DNA from 3 places in the Salinicola sp. CR57 genome. Region 3 is predicted to be linked to each of the others. Evidence: predicted binding sites of a transcription regulator. Region 3 holds the regulator's gene; each other region holds the start of a gene.
What was found. The regulator LexA, encoded in region 3, represses DNA repair genes until DNA is damaged. The targets are predictions, from matches to a motif close to TACTGTNTANNTANACAGTA.
Positions count from the first base shown of each region.

Region 1: the regulator LexA is predicted to act here: its motif matches at 2,570-2,589, upstream of DOM56_RS12015 (DUF1654 domain-containing protein).
Region 2: the regulator LexA is predicted to act here: its motif matches at 2,628-2,647, upstream of imuA (translesion DNA synthesis-associated protein ImuA).

Region 1 covers NZ_PZJL01000006.1:427,132-431,375, forward strand. The annotation lists gene tusC (sulfurtransferase complex subunit TusC) at 1-26, opposite strand, end outside; gene tusD (sulfurtransferase complex subunit TusD) at 23-418, opposite strand; gene DOM56_RS11995 (Bax inhibitor-1/YccA family protein) at 533-1,204, opposite strand; tRNA gene DOM56_RS12000 (tRNA-Ser) at 1,370-1,460, shown strand; gene DOM56_RS12005 (STN domain-containing protein) at 1,716-2,045, shown strand; gene DOM56_RS12010 (hypothetical protein) at 2,133-2,501, shown strand; gene DOM56_RS12015 (DUF1654 domain-containing protein) at 2,605-2,847, shown strand; gene DOM56_RS12020 (hypothetical protein) at 2,955-3,257, shown strand; gene DOM56_RS12025 (hypothetical protein) at 3,350-3,565, shown strand; gene DOM56_RS12030 (potassium/proton antiporter) at 3,581-4,244, opposite strand, start outside.
Region 2 covers NZ_PZJL01000001.1:525,523-529,766, reverse strand. The annotation lists gene DOM56_RS02450 (sodium-dependent transporter) at 1-1,178, shown strand, start outside; gene DOM56_RS02445 (hypothetical protein) at 1,311-1,499, opposite strand; gene hexR (transcriptional regulator HexR) at 1,716-2,573, shown strand; gene imuA (translesion DNA synthesis-associated protein ImuA) at 2,769-3,380, shown strand; gene DOM56_RS02430 (DNA polymerase Y family protein) at 3,385-4,244, shown strand, end outside.
Region 3 covers NZ_PZJL01000006.1:149,658-153,901, forward strand. The annotation lists gene purU (formyltetrahydrofolate deformylase) at 1-210, shown strand, start outside; gene dinB (DNA polymerase IV) at 228-1,295, opposite strand; gene lexA (transcriptional repressor LexA) at 1,313-1,960, opposite strand; gene DOM56_RS10760 (TetR/AcrR family transcriptional regulator) at 2,253-2,921, shown strand; gene nagZ (beta-N-acetylhexosaminidase) at 3,008-4,024, shown strand; gene DOM56_RS10770 (hypoxanthine-guanine phosphoribosyltransferase) at 4,103-4,244, shown strand, end outside.

The DNA of each region.
Region 1 (4,244 bases), 280 kb from region 3:
GGGCGGGAGCCAGAAACGTCGATCATGGCGCGAACGTGATCATTCGATCACTGGTCAGCATGGCATCGACCAGTTGGCCGACCCCCGTCAACTCGAAGGGCGCTTCGAGGCTATGCGACATCGCACCATGGCGGCTGGCTTCGCCGACGTCCAGCAGCCCGCGGCGCAACCCGGCTGCCACGCAGACCAACAGTTCCGTGCCATGTTCGCGGTGAAGCCGCCTCCAGCCATCGGCCAGGTGGACCTCGTCCTGCGGCGGCGCCATCAGGGCCGAAGCGTTGTGGACGCCGTCGTGATAGAAAAAGACCGTTTTCATTCGGTGACCATTCGCCACGACGGTATCGGCAAAGCGTAACGCCGACAACGCCGCCTGATGACTGTAGGGCGCGGCATGTAGCAGTAATGCGTAATTGAGCATGACGACCGATGATTCCGTGCAAGCTGCCGGGAGAAGTCTGACATGCTCATGGTACCAAACGGCGAGGCCCCACCGTAGTGGGGCCCCGTTTCCGTCGATATCAAGCCGTTAAGGTCAGTCGCGAGACATGACACCCAGGATCGACAGCAGGCTGATGAACAGATTGTAGATCGAGACGTAGAGCGTGACGGTTGCCAGGATATAGTTGGTCTCCCCGGCGCGATTCACGATCTCGCTGGTCTGGTACAGAATCGCCGCCGACGAGAACAGCACGAAACCGGCGGAGACTGCCAGCGCCAGGCCCGGGATGTTGAAGATCAGCGCAGCGACCATGGCCAGTACCAGCACGATGGCGCCCGCCATCATGAAGTTACCCAGGAAGCTGAAGTCCTTGCGCGTGAACAGCGCCACGGCCGACAGCCCCAGGAAGGTGGCCGCGGTCATGCCCAGCGCCGTCATCACCAGCTGCGCGCCGTTGGGAATCGACAGGTAGAGGTCGATGATCGGCCCCAGCGTGAAACCCATGAAACCGGTGAAGGCGAAGATTGCCGCGATGCCGGCACCGGAGTTGGCAGTCTTGTGGACCAGGAACATTAGGCCATAGGCACCGATGAAGAACACGAAGATATTGAGCTGCGTCACGCCCATCGCCATGGCGGCGCCAGCGGTCACGGCGGAGAATAGCAGTGTCATGGCCAGCAACATGTAGGTGTTGCGCAACACCTTATTGGTGCTGACCGCACTCGATCGGCGATCGGTGATGTCGTGCGACGTTCGATAATCCATTTGTCGTCCCCTCAGTTCTGTTGAAACTCACCCGTAGACCAGAATGCCCTTGCAAAGTTCCCCTGACAAGCGTTATACGCTCGCCGCAAAGCGAAATAACTCCTTGAAAGCTAAAGAACCTATTGACGCGCTCCAATAAGCTGGTAGTATTCCCCGCCGTAAGCCGGAGGGATGGCAGAGCGGTTGAATGCACCGGTCTTGAAAACCGGCGTAGGTTAATAGCCTACCCAGGGTTCGAATCCCTGTCCCTCCGCCACCTTGCATTCGAAAGCCCCGTTAGCTTCATCGCTGCGGGGCTTTTTCGTTTCTGGCCCCGTCAAACCGCTTCAAGCCAATCATCTTTGAAGGGCTGGATCACGTGCGCGCTCCCCCGCTTGAACCCCATACCGTATAACGGCGCAGGGTCAGCCCCGCTTCTCCGAGCCGAGGCAGAGGCATCGGCGCCTATTCACCTCGACCGTTAGCCGCTACTCTCGTGACTCACGGGATCGCATCGGCAGGGAAGGAGTGGATGAAACCCGTGTTGGCTGCGCTTGCGCTCGTCGCCCTGGCCGGGTGTTCGAGCCAGAACCGGGACGCATCGATCGCCTCGACGGACGCCTATGACGAGATGGCACGTTACGATATGCCGGCGCAGCGATTTGACGAGACAGTCCAGCAGCTGGCGCATGCTACCGGCTGCTTCGTGAAAACCGACTTGACCAGGACGGCTGGCATTCGGGTCAATGGCACTCAGGGGACGATGTCCATCCGTGAAGCGCTTGAAACGGCTATCCGAGGCACCAACTTGGAAATCGCCGACAGCGAACCGGACACTATCCATGTCGTGATAATGCCTTAGTTTCTGGGAGCGCCCCTCGCCCGCCCCAATCCCGGGAACTCGGGGGGACCGCGAGCCAACTAGATCAGCGAAGAGACACATCACCTGATGAGGAATACCGCCTTGGGTCAAACTGTAAAATTCGCCTTTGCCGGGCTACTGGTCGTGGCCACCATGCCAATGCATGCGATGGCCTCATCTCTGGAGTGTTCGTCGGATAGCTTGATGAAGCATGTCAGCGAGCAGACCCGGGAAATCGATGCCTATATATCGAACAGCGACAATCCGCAGCAAACGCAACAGGCGCTGACGAGCATGGCTAGAGGGCTGCGCGAGAGCGGCCAGGTCTCCAACCATGACGATGAAATGAAGCAGCTGGCGAGCGGCGCGGAGTTCCAGCCCTCTCAGTCATTCTGCGACGACATGCAGACCACCATGGCTGCCATTCGGTCGTACATGGAAAGTCATCCGCAATAACCCGGGAGACGCTCACGGGATTCTCCTCGCGGCCCGATAGCGGTTGTATTGACGCTGCATGTCGCGGAAACTGTATATACGAACAGTCATTGCGGAGCGATCGATGATCATCCCCTTCCCGACGCCCGAGAGAAGGCTCGTCCAGCGTGTCGAGCGGCTGATTTCGCAAGCGCATGCCAACCGCTTCCATCAGGTCACGATCAGCCGAGACGTGCATGAGCCCATCCGTGAATGGGAGCGTCTCGTCGAACGGTTGGACGACGGTGACCAGGTTCGGGTCATCCACATCACGCATCACGATATTCTGCTGAGCTGGCGCCTTCCCACGACCGGACTGGCTTCGTGATCCAAGTTGGACAGCCTTGATCGAGGCGCCCGGCGAAATTTTCATCAGAGGGACGGATGAGTTCGCAAACAGTGCTACTCTGCATCTAGCTTTCAGTGATGTCGATAATGCACCGAGCGTTAATCTCTTTCGTCGTTCCCCTTGTCCTGGCTGGCTGTGTATCGGCGACGCCGCGACTGACGGCGACGAACTTTCTGCGTGACAGCAATACCTGCGAACGCCAGACGCACCAGATCGCCGGCGAGCCGGAGTATCAATTGTGCATGGCGCGCCTGGGATGGCCGGATCCACAGACGCAAACGTCACTGGAACAGGCCGACGTTGGCCGCGACGGTCAGAATGCAGGCTTCATTGACGAAGCGATCAATGGCCTTCAGTTCGGTCTGCAGTGGGACCTGGATCCAGACTGATCTTTTTTGCGATGAACAACCCCATCCACTGCCGTACCATGTCGGTACCGCAGCCAACCCGACAGCCGATGCATCTTCAGGAGGATTCGATCATGGCAGAGCCATTCGTCGAGATAAGAAAGACGCACAAGCCCGGCAAGCCCGAGCAGGTATGCTACGAGGTCTATGATGGCGATACGGGGGGCAGCCTGGGCCATTTTGCGGAAGCTGCCGAGGCGAAAAAGCGAGCCGACAGCATGAACAGGATGACTTCCCGCGAAACCGGCAAACGGCTGGACAATCCCACCGATGATGCCGACGTCGAGTGACGCCGGCCGTCGGCCTCAGTGGTAGAGGCGCAGCCCCACCCGCGTCACGCGATTTCCCTCCATTTCACTGACTACCCAGTGAAAACCATGCCAGTCGACGTCATCTCCGACGACGGGATGACCGCCGACACGCAGCGCCACGAACTCACCTAGCGTCATCTCCTGCTCTCCCGGGCTCAGGGTCAAACCGTAGGCACTGGCGACTTCCTGCATGAGCGCTTCGCCGTCCAGGGTAAAGGTACCGAAGAAGGCGCGCTCGCGCTTGAGCTTCGCTTCCCCATTGAACAGCCGGTTGAGAGATGGCAGGTCACCGGTGCGTCCGATCAGGCAGATAACGTCTCTCAACCGCAAGCGGGTACTGCCCTTGGGATGCAGCATGGCATGCTGGCGGAAAATCGCTGAGATCAGGGTCCCCGAGGGCAGACGCAGCAGGCGGATCGGCACGTCATCCAGTGATTCGTTCTCGACCTTGTAGACGAACATCTCGTAGTCGTTCTCCGGAAGCACGCCCAGTTGCCCCCGACGATCGGGCGTCGTGGTCTCTGGAAGCACCACGCGCATCCAGCGAGCGACTCGAGCCAGGGTGGAGCCTTGCAGCACCAGGGAGATCAAGACCACGAAGAACGCCACGTTGAAATAGAGCGCCGCGTTCTCGACACCGCTTATCACGGGGAAGATG
Region 2 (4,244 bases), on a different contig from region 3:
TCGGGCTGCCGATCCTGGTCTCCGAGTGGCTGCTGGGCCGGCGCGGACAGTCCAATCCGATCAACACCATGCAGACGGTCAGCCGTGACGCGAAGAAATCGCCGGACTGGGTGCTGGTGGGGATCGCCGGCGTCCTCGGCTCGTTTCTGATCCTCTCGTTCTACAGCGTGGTCGGCGGCTGGTCGCTCAACTACACCTGGAGCACGCTGACCGGCGACCTCGGTCAGTCCAGCGGTGTCAGCGTGGGTGATTACTTCACCACCCTGCTGGGCCAGCCGGGCACGCTGCTGTTCTGGCACACGCTGTTCATGCTGTTGACCTTCGGCATCGTCGCCGGTGGGGTCAAGGGTGGCCTGGAGCGTGCGGCCAAGTGGCTGATGCCGCTGCTGATCGTGGCGCTGGTCGTGCTGATCGGCTTCGGCATGTCCACCTCGGGCTTTGGTCAGGCGGCCGAGTTCATGTTCTCCCCCGACTGGAGCAAGTTGAACGGCGGCGTCATTCTCGCGGCGCTGGGGCACGCCTTCTTCACCCTGTCGCTGGGGATGGGGATCATGATGGCATACGGCTCCTACCTGGGTCAGGAGGTCGATCTGATCAAGACCGCGCGTACCGTGGTGATCCTGGATACTGTGATCGCGCTCGGCGCCGGCATGGCGATCTTCCCGGTGGTGTTCGCCAATGGCCTGGACCCGAGCGCCGGCCCAGGGCTGCTGTTCGTGACCCTGCCGCTGGCATTCATCGACATGCCCTGGGGGCTGGCGTTCGGCACGATCTTCTTCGCCCTGCTCACGGTGGCCGCGATCACCTCGGCGATCTCGCTGCTGGAGCCGGTGACGGAGTTCCTGGAGGAGCGCACGCCGCTGTCCCGCCTGGGTTCGGCGTTCGTCGCCGCCCTGGCAACCTGGACGCTGGGCATCGCCGCGCTGCTGGCGTTCAACCTCTGGTCCGGCTTCCAGCCGTTCGGCTTCAACGTCTTCGACCTGCTCGATGCCCTCACCAGCAAGCTGATGCTGCCGCTGACGGGGCTGGCTGCCATCGTCTTCACCGCCTGGTTCCTGGATAGCGAAGACGTCAAGCGGGAGCTGGGGCTGGGGCCGAAAGGACGGGTCGTATGGCACTACGTATCACGCTATGTCGCACCGATCGGCGTGATCGTGGTGTTCTTCAACAGCCTGTAGTGAACCGCCGTCACGTCTCGGGGCGTGACGGGAATTTCCGCGCCGGAGGGGATCCCGGCGAGGCAGGCAGTGGCCGTTGCCCTCGGGGGACGGCCACTGATCGTTGGGTAGCTGTCTCCGACCGACTGGACGCTACTCGGGCAGCTCGGCGATCTCTTCCGCTAGCTGGCGCTTCTCCAGACGCTGCTCGATGCCGCGCCGGGCCTTGAGGTATCGCACGGCTGCCTTGCGCTTGCGCTGCTCGTGCTCATTGACCTCCAACGTCATGAAAATATCGAAAATTTCGCTCTTCAGGGTGTGAAGATGTTCGATGTCCTTCATTGATCGAATCTCCTGGCATCCTCGGAACCGTCGGTTTTCGCCCGACATGCATACTATACTCAACTTTACAAGATAATGACGGTTCACTTTTTTCATGCTTCCAACGCGCCGTGTCGGCGTATTCCCGCCAGCCCGAGTCGGGCATACTAGGCCGCGAATTCCTGATCGAAATCCAGAGACACGAGACCGCTTGATGTCGCCATCCGAGGGCCAGCCATGAGTCGTTCGCTGTTCGATGAATTGCGCGTTCACATGGATCGTCTGCGCCGTTCCGAGCAGAAGGTGGCGCGCTTCGTGCTGCGCAATCCGGAAGAGGTGATCCTAATGCGGATCACCGACCTGGCCAGCGAGGCGCAGGTCAGCGAGCCCACGGTAGTGCGCTTCTGTCGCGCCATGGGCATGGCCGGATTCCAGGAGTTCAAGCTGAAGCTGGCGCAGATGATGGCCAAGGGAAGCCAGTACGCCCAGTTCACCATGAACGACGGCGATAGCGTGGCCGAGTTCTCCCATGGCATCTTCGACAGCACCATCGAGACCCTCGAACAGGTCCGCGATCGTCTCGACAATGAGGCGCTGGGCAAGGCAATCGCCGCGCTGGCAGTCGCCAACCGGGTCGAGTTCTACGGTTACGGCGCTTCGGGTATCGTCGCCGCCGATGCCCAGCACAAGTTCTTTCGTCTCCAGATCCAGACGTCGGCCTATGCCGATCCCCACATGCAGGCCATGTCCGCCGCCACCATGAAGGCGGGCGACGTGGTGGTGGCGATCTCCCAGACCGGCCGCACCCGGGCGCTGATCGCCAGCGCGAAGACGGCGGTCAAGGCCGGTGCTACCGTGATCGGCCTGTGTCCCAGCGATTCGCCACTGGCGCGCGAGGTGACCCTGACACTGCCGGTCGACGTGCAGGAGGACACCGAGGTCTACATCCCCATGACCTCGCGCATCGCCCACCTGTTGACCATCGACGTGCTCGCCGTGGGCGTGGCCAAGAATCGTGGTCCGCAGATTAGCGATCAGCTCAAGGCGATCAAGCGCAGCCTGGGATCGCTGAGGGTTTCCAACAGCGTCTCCTGAGCCGCTCGCATTTCGCGGAACGTCGCTCGAGGTGGCGTTTTTTTACACCCTTTATACTGTATATATAGACAGCATTCGTGTTCTGAGTGACACTGGTGGCAACGATTCAACTCTCCCGAGCACTGCCATGTCGTCACTCGCTTCCTGCTGTTTTCGATGGCTACCGCTGCCACCCCTCGCCATGGAGGCCGGCCGATGAGCAGCCTGGAGACCCTGCTCGACAGCCGCCAGGTCTGGCGTGCCCAGACCGGTACTGCTGGCGACCGCGGCGAGGCGATTGCGAGCGGGCACGCCGAGCTCGATGCGTTCCTGCCGGGCGGTGGCTGGCCACCGGCCGCGGTCAGCGAGCTGCTGTCGAGCGGCGCCGGCAACGGCGAGCTGGCCTTGCTGTGGCCCGTGCTCTCGCGAATGACACGGCAAGGCAGGCCGATCGTGCTGATTTCGCCACCGGGGGCACCTTACCCGGCAGCGTGGCGGCAGGCGGGTGTGACGCTCGGGCAGTGCCACTGGCTCGAAGTGCAGGGTCGCGAGGCGTTATGGGCGGCGGAGCAGTGTCTGCGCGCCGGCTGCTGCGGGGCCGTCATGGCCTGGCTGCCGCAGGCCGATAGCCGTCTCATGCGCCGGTTGCAGGTGGCGGCGGCCAGCGGGAATACGCTGGCCTTCGTGCATCGTCCTTTGGTGAAGGTGGCCGAGGCATCACCGGCGCCACTGCGGTTGCGGTTGCACCGGCACGCCGAGCTGGAAGTCCTCAAGTGTCGCGGCGGCTTGGTCTCCTCGCGTCGGATCGCCTTCGGCGGCGGGACGTGACCGCATGCGTTGGGTCTGCCTGCTGTTCCCGCGTCTGGCGCTGGAGGGCGCGCTGCGTCGCCGCCCCGATCCCGGCGCTCCGTTCGCACTGATCGACGGGCCGCCACCGCGTCAATGCATCCGTGCTGCCAATCGCGCGGCCCGCGATCGAGGCGTCAGGCCCGGACAGGCGCTGGGCTTCGCCGAAGCGCTCTGTGACAGCCTGGAAACCGCGCCGTTCGATGCCGAATCCGTCGAACGCTGGCGCCGACGTCTGGCCGCCTGGGCCTATGGCTTCAGCGCTCAGGTCAGCCTTCACTATCCCCATGCGCTGGTATTCGAAATCGCCAGCAGTCTCGATCTGCTCGGCCCCTGGCCACGGCTGGAGGCGCGTCTGCGCGCAGAACTCGGCGAGCTCGGCTTTTCGCATCGACTGGTGATCGCCCCCAATCCGGCGGCGGCGCGGGTGCTGGTCAATGTCCACGATGGCCTGGCGGTGGACGAGAGCGGGCTGGAAGCGGCGTTGGCAGGCCTGCGTCTCGATCGGGCCGGGCTGGCGAGCCTCGATGCCGATCGTGACATCGTGCAGACCCTGACCCGCAGTGGCTTCCAGCGTCTGGGCGAGCTGTTCGTCCTGCCGCGCAGCGCCCTGGCCCGACGTTTCGGGGGCCGCCTGATGCGCCACCTGGGCGAACTGCGGGGAGAGTGGCCGCTGGCGCTGGATTACCACCGCCCGACGCCGCGGTTTTCCCGCACCTTCGCGTTCGATCAGCCAGTGCATGCCATTGCCGGCCTGGCCTTTCCGCTCAAGCGTCTGCTGCAGGAACTGAGCCTGTTTCTGATCGGCCAGGACGCCGGGGTCGAGCGATTCCGGGTCACGTTCGA
Region 3 (4,244 bases):
ATCGGTGCCAGCTGCCACTACGTCACCGAGGAGCTCGACGCGGGGCCGATCATCGAACAGGACATCCAGCGCGTGTCGCATTGCCATACACCCCAGGACCTGGTGCGTCTGGGGCGCGATGTGGAAAAGGCCGTGCTCGCGCGTGGATTGCGCTGGCATCTACAGGATCGCGTGCTCATTCACGGCAACAAGACGGTGGTGTTCTCCTGATCCGCGCCACCTGACGTTCAAGGCGTCGCCGGCTGGTCGCCGTCGAACAGGCCCAGCTGGCGCTGCTCCTGCTCCGGCACCAGCCGCACGCCGACACCCAGCAGCCTGACCGGGCGCTCGCCTCGTCGCCATGCGCTTTCCAGCAGCTCATGGAAGCGCGCGTCGATGATGCCGCGAGCCCCCGTTTCCTGCGTGGTGCTTGAGAAGTCGTCGAAGCGTACCTTGACGAACTGCTTGGCAATGGCGGGGTCGCCATGGCGGGCGATGCGATCGTGGAGTTTCTCGATCAGGGGCTCGAGCGCCCCGTGACAGTCACTGAGGTGGGGCAGGTCGCGGTCATAGGTGGTCTCGACGCTGACGGATTTGCGTTCACGCGAGACGTTGACCGGACGGTCGTCGATGCCGTGCGCCAATTCGTGCAGACGGCGTCCGAACTTGCCGAACTGATCCAGCAGCTTGTCCATCGGCTGGGCCCGGAGATCGGCACAACTGGCGATCCCCAGGGTATCGAGCTTGGTCGCCGTCGCCGGCCCAACGCCATGGAGTTTCCTGACCGGCAAGTCGGTAATGAACGACTCCATCTCCGTCGGTGGGATCACAAACAGGCCGTCCGGTTTGTCCCAGTCGCTGGCGATCTTGGCAAGGAACTTGTTGGGGGCGACGCCGACCGAGATGACGATGCCTGTTCTCGCCAGGGCTTCGTCCTTGAGCCAACGAGCCATCCAGGTGGCGCTGCCCCGGAATCGGGTGACCTCGGTCACGTCAAGGTAGGCTTCATCGAGAGAGAGCGGCTCGACCAGCGGTGTCAGTTCGTGAAAGATCGCCTGGATCTGTTGCGATACTTCCCGATACTTGTTGAAGTCGGGCGGCAGCAGCTTCAACTCGGGACACAGACGCAGCGCCCGCGCCGTGGGCATGGCGGAGTGCACGCCGAATTGCCGCGCCGGGTAGTTGCAGGTAGCGATCACTCCCCGTCGCTCGGCACTTCCGCCGATCGCCAGCGGCGTATTCGCGAGCGACGGGTCGTCGCGCATCTCCACGGCCGCGTAGAAGCAGTCGCAGTCGGCATGCAGAATCTTGCGCATGGCGCCGGGCGATAGCCTCAGTGAAGGCCGCTACCGTTGCCACCGCGAATGACGCCGACGCCGAGTCCCTCGATCTCAAGGTGCTGATGCTTCAGATCGATCACGATGGGTTCGAAATCCGCGTTCTCGGCGATGAGCGTGACCCGGCTGCCCTGGCGCTGGAAGCGCTTGACGGTGACGTCGTCCTCCAGCCTTGCCACGACGATCTGGCCGTTGCGAATCTCCTGGGTGCGGTGAACGGCGAGCAGGTCACCGTCGAAGATTCCGGCATCCTTCATCGACAGTCCGCGAACCCGGAGCAGGTAGTCGGCGCTGGGCGTGAAATAGTCGGCCGGCAGGGGGCAGTATCGGTCGATGTGTTCGGTGGCCAGAATCGGGCTGCCCGCAGCGACGCTGCCGATCACCGGCAAGCCCTCGATGGCGGCTTCGGCAGGTTCGGCTTCCTGCCCGCTGGCGGGCAATCGGATCCCGCGGGAAGTGCCAGGTATCATGCGGATGACGCCCTTGCGGTCCAGCGCGCGCAGGTGCTCCTCGGCGGCGTTGGGGGAGCGGAACCCCAGCGCGCGGGCGATTTCGGCTCGTGTCGGCGGGTAGCCGAATTCGCCCATCGTCTTGACGATGAAATCATAGACGTTCTGCTGTCGTGCGGTGAGCGGTCGCGCCATCGGTCTCTCCCGGGCCTTGAGGGTCAATCAGGCGATCTGGAGCCTGCTTGGATCGCCAGGCGTTATCCAACTGGACATGGATCGGATGGAGTGGCGTCCGGTCCGCGGCCAGGCGTGTTCATGCATACAGGCTGGAATTGTATCCAGTCATTCGCGATGAGGGAAGCCTTTCGCGCCCCGACTCGGAGACTCGGGGCCCCAGGTCCGACGAAATGCTCGATTGTGTGGCTTGTGTGGGAATGATTAGAATCATAATCGTTCTAAGTCGTTGTTCTCAGGCACGAGGTATGACATGGCCCGACCCGACACCGTTACTCGTATTCTCGATACGGCGGAGGTCCTTTTTGCCGAAAAGGGGTTCGCTGAAACCTCGCTGCGCAACATCACGACTCGGGCCAAGGTCAATCTGGCGGCGGTGAATTATCATTTTGGCTCCAAGAAAGCGTTGATCCAGGCCGTGTTTGCCCGCTATCTCGATCCGTTCTCGGAGCGGCTGAATCTGGCGCTGGATGGACTGGAGGCGCGCTACCGAAAGGAGGGCGTGCCGCTCGAGGTGCTGCTGGAGCAGCTTGCCACCAGCGTTCTGGATGTGCCCGCCGAACGCAATAGCCTCAAGGTCTTCATGAAGCTACTGGGGTTGGCCTATACGCAGGCCCAGGGTCATCTGCGGCGCTATATCCAGGAGCACTACGGGGAGACGTTCCACCGTTTCGTCCGCTGCCTGCGACTGGCGACGCCGGACCTGCCGGATGCCGAGCGATTCTGGCGGCTCCATTTCATGCTGGGCACCGTGATCTTCACCCTATCTGGACTGGATGCGCTGAGGGATATCGCCGACAGCGAGTATCAGGAACACATGTCGGTCAGGGAGCTGATCCGCCATCTTCGTCCGGTCGTGGTGGCCGGCATGCAGGCGCCGCTGCCTGCGTCCCTGGAGAAGGTCGGTTCGGCTGTCGAGTGAGAGGATGACTCCTGGCACCCTCGGCCTCTGTCATGGGAACCCGCTGTCGTCTAGAATCGGGCGCTCAATGGTCTCAGGTGTTAGCTATGACTCAACCTCTCGGCCCGGTCATGCTGGATGTCGAAGGCACCCGGTTACGTGACGAAGAGCGCCAGTTGATCTCGCGAGCGGAGGTCGGTGGTGTCCTGCTGTTTGCCAGAAACACCCCGGACGTCGCCACGACCCAGGCGTTGATCGGCCAGATTCGCGAGTGTCGACCCGACATCCTGGTTGCGATCGACCAGGAAGGTGGTCGGGTGCAGCGCTTGAAGGAGGGCGTGACGCAGATACCGCCCATGGCGGTACTGGGCCACCACTTCGTGGAGTTCCCCGAGTCGGCATTGACCCTGACCCAGGACGCCGGCTGGCTGCTGGGCATGGAGATGGCCGCTTGCGGATTCGATCTGAGTTTCGCGCCTGTGCTCGATCTCGACGACGATCAGTCGCCCGCCATCGGGTCGCGAAGTTTCTCGCCGGACCCGGAGGTGGTCGCCGTGCTGGCGGGCGCCTTCATCGAGGGGCTCCACGAGGCGGGCATGGTCGCGGTCGGCAAGCACTTCCCCGGCCACGGGGGAGCGCGGCAGGATTCTCATTTCGGGGTTGCCGAGGATCCGCGCTCCTTGGCGGAGCTGCGCGAGCACGACCTGGTTCCTTTCGCCAGGCTCGCCACCAAGCTGGACGGCATCATGCCGGCTCACGTCATCTACTCCGCGTTCGACGATCGGCCCGCCGGGTTCTCTCCCAGCTGGCTTGGTATGCTGCGCGAAGAGCTCGGTTTCAAGGGCGCCATCTTCTCGGATGATCTGACCATGGCGGCGGCGCACGCGGCCGGGTCACCCAGCGAGCGGGCCGAAGCGGCCTGGGGGGCCGGTTGCGACATGGCTGTCATCTGCAATGCTCCCGCAGCGGCACGCGAGATCGTCGCGGCCTGTGAGGGCCGCCAGACCCAGCGTGTCGCCAAGCTGCGTTACGCCCGCGCCCGTCCCACGCTGGCGTCGCTCACCGCGATCTCCCGCTGGCGGCGCACCCACGCCCGTCTTGAATCGCTCAACGAGTCCGAATGACGGGTAGAGTCCCCCTGTTTTCCCGCGACGGTCGGTGATGACCCTGGCCGTCGCTCTTTCCATGGTGAACCGTAGACGATGAATCAACCCCCCTCGATCGATGCCCTGAGCTCGATGCAGGAAGTGATGGACAACGCCGATTGCCTGATCGACCAGGCGCAGGTGGAACAGGCGCTGGACCGCATGGCGGCCGATATCACGAACCAGTTGGGCGATAAGC